2 regions of the Vescimonas sanitatis genome follow, and region 2 is predicted to be linked to the other one. Evidence: a T-box and tRNA genes for the amino acid it is inferred to sense, from the RefSeq annotation. Region 2 holds a T-box; the other holds one or more tRNA genes.

Region 1 (2,247 bases), on a different contig from region 2:
ATTTCCGAGCTGCGCCTCTGTGGAGACCTGTGCATACGCGGCGCGTACATTCGCAAGGTCTGTGGCCTCCCTGCTCTTTTCAAGCTGTGACGCAAATACCGGAATCGCGATCGCGATCAGTACGGCAATGAGCGCAATGACGATCAGCATTTCCATCAATGTAAATCCGCTGCGATTTCGTTTTCGTTTCATATGATCCCTACTTTATCTTTGATAGGACAAACACATGGTGCACCCATCATGAATTGTTATCTTTAGAGTATAACACACCGCTGTCGAAAAATAAAGTAATCAAATGAAGCCAAAAAAGGATTTCTGCGAAAACTCTGCTTTTTTCGATCCCACTTTTCAGCCGCACCGGTATTTCGCCATCGGAGAGCCACGTCTGTGCGATCATAGTCCCGATCCCAGGTAACAAACTGGATGCCGTGTTTACTATGCGTTCCCGCCAGTATCGTGCCATTGAAGTCGGCAAGGATGCGGTAGTCACCCTCCAGCCCGCTGGCTTCGGGCTGCGGAGCAGTTTCCATCGCAGTCATGTACTCCAGCGTTCGGGCGGCGATGTCCTCATCACGAGGCTCGACTCGCTGCCGGCATCCCACGAATGGCAGAGCCATTCGCAGGAGCCCTGCCGGACCTCTTGATTTAACGCGCTTCGCGCCGGTCGAGGCAGCGTGTTCGCGCCTGCCCGCGACATTCCAAAAAGAAAACACCACCCTGATGGATGGTGTTTCTTTTTGGAGCGGGCGACGAGGCTCGAACTCGCTACCTCGACCTTGGCAAGGTCGCGCTCTACCAGATGAGCTACGCCCGCAGGCGGCACCACTATTGCGGCGCCTATGGTGCCTCAGGCCGGGGTCGAACCGGCGACACGCGGATTTTCAGTCCGCTGCTCTACCAACTGAGCTACCGAGGCATATGGCGACCAAGAAGGGGCTCGAACCCTCGACCTCCAGCGTGACAGGCTGGCGTTCTAACCAACTGAACTACTTGGCCGTGTGGATGGTGGGAACAACTGGACTCGAACCAGTGACCCCCTGCTTGTAAGGCAGGTGCTCTAACCAGCTGAGCTATGCTCCCGTACCTGTCGTTCAAACGACAAGGCATATTATAACGTTCCCATCCGCATCTGTCAACAAAAATTTTTCAATTTTTGTCCTTTTCCTTACATATTTTTCAGCAGGCCCTTCAGGTCCTCCGCCGAGAAGTCGTACACCGCGTCACAGAACTGGCACGTCAGCTGGCAGCCGCCCTGCTCGGAGAGCATCTGCTCCAGCTCGTCACGGCCCAGGGAGATCAGCGCCCGTTCCACCCGTTCCCGGCTGCAATAGCACTTGTAGGATACTGGGCACGTCTCCAGTATCTTCAGGTCAAAGTCGCTCATCACGTCCCGCAGCAGCTGTTCCGGGTCGTCGTTTTTGTCCAGCAGCGCCGAAACCGGCCCCGCGGCCATGATGCCGCCCTCCACCTTGGTGATGACGTCCTCCCCCGCGCCGGGCATCAGCTGGATAAGATATCCACCGGCGGCCTTGACGCTCTGGTCCCGGTCCACCAGTACGCCCAGGGCACAGGCGGTGGGGATCTGCTCCGATTCCACGAAATAGCCCGCCACGTCCTCGGCGATCTCGCCGCCCAGCAGATCGATGGTGCCCACATAGGGCTCCTTCATGTGCAGGTCCTTGATGACCGTCAATGTGCCCTCATGACCCACGGCCGCGCCCACGTCCAGCTTGCCGTCCGGCCGCAGAGGCAGGTCCACATGGGGGTTGGTCACGTAGCCCCGCACGTTGCCCTCGTTGTCGCTGACGGCCAGCACCGTGCCCAGCGGACCGCCGCCCTTGAATTGCAGCGTCAGGCTGGCGCCGTCGCTTTTCAGTGCGTTGCCCATCATGGACGCCGCCGCCAGCGTGCGTCCCAGCGCCGCCGTGGCCACAGGCAGCGTCTTGTGTATCTGCCGGGCGCGCTCCGTCAGGCCACGGCTGCAAATGGCCGCCGCCTGCACCATGCCGTCGGTGGAAATAGCTCTTACGATACGATCTGCCATAGATATAACCCTCTTTCGCCTCACACGCCCCGCCCAAAAGGGCGGGGCGCGGTCATTCCTTTTGATCCGCCCGAGTACCGGGCCGCTTTATTTGCGGACACAGCTGATGTAGACCCGCTGCTCATCCGCACGGGGCCGGCGCATACGCATATCGCCGTAGACCCGAACATCGCCAAAGCCCGCCGCTGCCAGCCAGGCGGTCA
Region 2 (2,247 bases):
GTCGTTCCCGGTGGTGTTCACCGCCAGACGGCCGTCCGGCGCGGCTGCCACCGTCCGATGGCCCTTGCGGATCAGGTACACGCCGTGATCGGCGGCAAAGGCGGCGGCCGCCGCCTCACGGGGCGCGGTCATGTCGCCGCCGATGCGGGCCAGTTCCCCGTCGTGGGGCGTCAGCACCGTCACACGGCCCCGGCGGCAGGACAATGTATCTATATGCCCCGCCAGCGCGTTTATGCCGTCGGCGTCCAACACCAGCGGCTTTTCCAGCGTCAGCAGCGCGTTCACCAATGCATCGCTGCCCTCGCTCCGCCCCAGGCCGCAGCCCACGGCCACGGCATCGCAGACGGCGGCACGGTGGCGTATCTCCGTCTCCGCAGCCGCGGAGAGCCTTCCGTCCTGCTCCGCCAGCGGATGAGGCATAGCGCACAGGCATCTGGCCGCCGCGATGGGCCACACCGTCTCCGGCACGCCCAGGAACACCAGCCCGCAGCCGCTGTGTACCGCCCCGCCGGCACACAGCACCGGCGCGCCGGTGTACCCCACGCTGCCGCCCAGCAGATAGACCTTGCCGAAGGTCCCTTTGTGTCCGCCCTGGTCCCGGGCGGGCATAAGGCCCCGCACAAACGCCCTGTCGATGACCTGCATAGCGCACCTCCCCGTGCCTTTTTGTACAGTATAGCACATATGTCAATTACAAAACCTGCTTTTTTCGTATCGCGCCGCGAAAAAAGTGCTTGCAAGTTTCCCTTTGTTGTGGTATAAGTTATCCATCAAGCAAAAAAGCTGTGAACGGGAAGATCTGCGCCCACGCATCCGGCAGAGAGAGTCGGCCACCGGCTGCAAGCCGACTTGGGATGTACCGCAGTGTTCGCCCGGGAGCTGCCGCGAGGAAATGCGCGGCCGGGCCCCGCCGTTACCGGGTAATGAGTGCGCGGACAAGGTCCGCGAAGCTGGGTGGTACCACGGAAGTTCGCCTTTCGTCCCAAGACATGGGATGAAAGGTGTTTTTTATTGCGCTTTACCCCATTAAACAACTCTGAAGAGGAGGAAGCAAATACATGAAAGAAAAACTGGAACAGCTGCTGGCCGAGGGCAAGCAGCGCATCGCCTCCGTCGCCACCGAGACGGAGCTTCAGGACATCAAGGCCGCGCTGTTGGGCAAGCAGGGCAGCCTGACCGAGCTGATGAAGGAGCTGCCCAAGCTGGATGTATCCCTGCGACCCGAGATGGGCAAGGCCGTCAACCTGGTGAAAGGACAGCTGTCCGCCCTGCTGGACGAGCGCCGTGACGAGCTGAAGATGAAGGCCTCCGAGGTGGACCCGGACTTTGACATCTCCGTCCCCGGCACCATGCCCCTCAGCGGTGGTCTGCACCCCATCACCCAGATGTGCTACGACCTGAATGACGCCTTCCGTTCCATGGGCTTTGAGATCTTTGAGGAGGATGACATCACCAGCGAGCTCTACGGCTTCGACAACCTGAACTTCCCCCCCAACCATCCCGCCCGCGAGAGCATGGACACCTATTGGCTGGCGGGCCATGACAAGGGCGAATGCTGGGACAAGCTGTGCCTGCGGCCCCACCTGACCGGCGGCTCCGTCCGCTATCTCCAGACCCACAAGGCCCCCTACCGCTTCGTGTATCCCGGCAAGGTGTACCGCAACGAGACGACGGACGCCCGGCACGAGCGTGCCTTCTTCCAGTACGAGGCGCTGATCGTGGACAAGGACTTCACCTTTGCCTCCGGCAAGGTGATGATCAAGAGCATCCTCAGCAAGGTCTTTGGCCGCGACGTTCCGGTCCGTATGCGCGCCGGCTTCTTCCCGTTCGTCGAGCCCGGCTTTGAGATCGACATGGGCTGCCTGGTCTGCGGCGGCAAGGGCTGCAGTGTGTGCAAGCACGTGGGCTGGATCGAGGTCATGCCCGGCGGCACGCCTCACCCCAACGTGCTGAAGGCCGCCGGCCTGGACCCCAATGAATACACCGGCTTCTACGTCAACATCGGTCTGGACCGCCTGGTAATGATGCGCTACGGCGTGGATGACGTCCGTCTGTTCCACAGCGCCGATCTGCGCTTCCTGGAACAGTTCCGCTGATAAGGGAGGGTACACGACATGAAAGTATCTTTGAATTGGATCCGCGATTACGTCCAGCTGCCGGCTGACGCCGACCTGAAAAAGCTGGCCTACGACCTGACCATGTCCACCGTGGAGGTGGAGGACGCCACCGATCTGGGCGCGTCCTTCC

The links. A T-box is a leader RNA that pairs with one kind of tRNA and senses whether it is charged. The one in region 2 lies ahead of ACOMDU_RS07325 (phenylalanine--tRNA ligase subunit alpha), so its partner is inferred to be a tRNA-Phe.
Region 1: it encodes a tRNA-Phe, which carries the amino acid that the T-box ahead of ACOMDU_RS07325 (phenylalanine--tRNA ligase subunit alpha) is inferred to sense. The anticodon was not compared.

The regions. Positions count from the first base shown of each region.
Region 1 covers NZ_JBMGPW010000003.1:203,327-205,573, forward strand. Annotated here, with positions in the region: gene ACOMDU_RS05750 (prepilin-type N-terminal cleavage/methylation domain-containing protein) at 1-192, opposite strand, end outside; gene ACOMDU_RS05755 (hypothetical protein) at 255-617, opposite strand; tRNA gene ACOMDU_RS05760 (tRNA-Gly) at 739-814, opposite strand; tRNA gene ACOMDU_RS05765 (tRNA-Phe) at 841-916, opposite strand; tRNA gene ACOMDU_RS05770 (tRNA-Asp) at 920-996, opposite strand; tRNA gene ACOMDU_RS05775 (tRNA-Val) at 1,004-1,080, opposite strand; gene hslO (Hsp33 family molecular chaperone HslO) at 1,166-2,044, opposite strand; gene ACOMDU_RS05785 (class I SAM-dependent DNA methyltransferase) at 2,132-2,247, opposite strand, start outside.
Region 2 covers NZ_JBMGPW010000005.1:31,174-33,420, forward strand. Annotated here, with positions in the region: gene ACOMDU_RS07320 (NAD(P)H-hydrate dehydratase) at 1-645, opposite strand, end outside; T-box leader at 777-988, shown strand; gene ACOMDU_RS07325 (phenylalanine--tRNA ligase subunit alpha) at 1,059-2,096, shown strand; gene pheT (phenylalanine--tRNA ligase subunit beta) at 2,115-2,247, shown strand, end outside.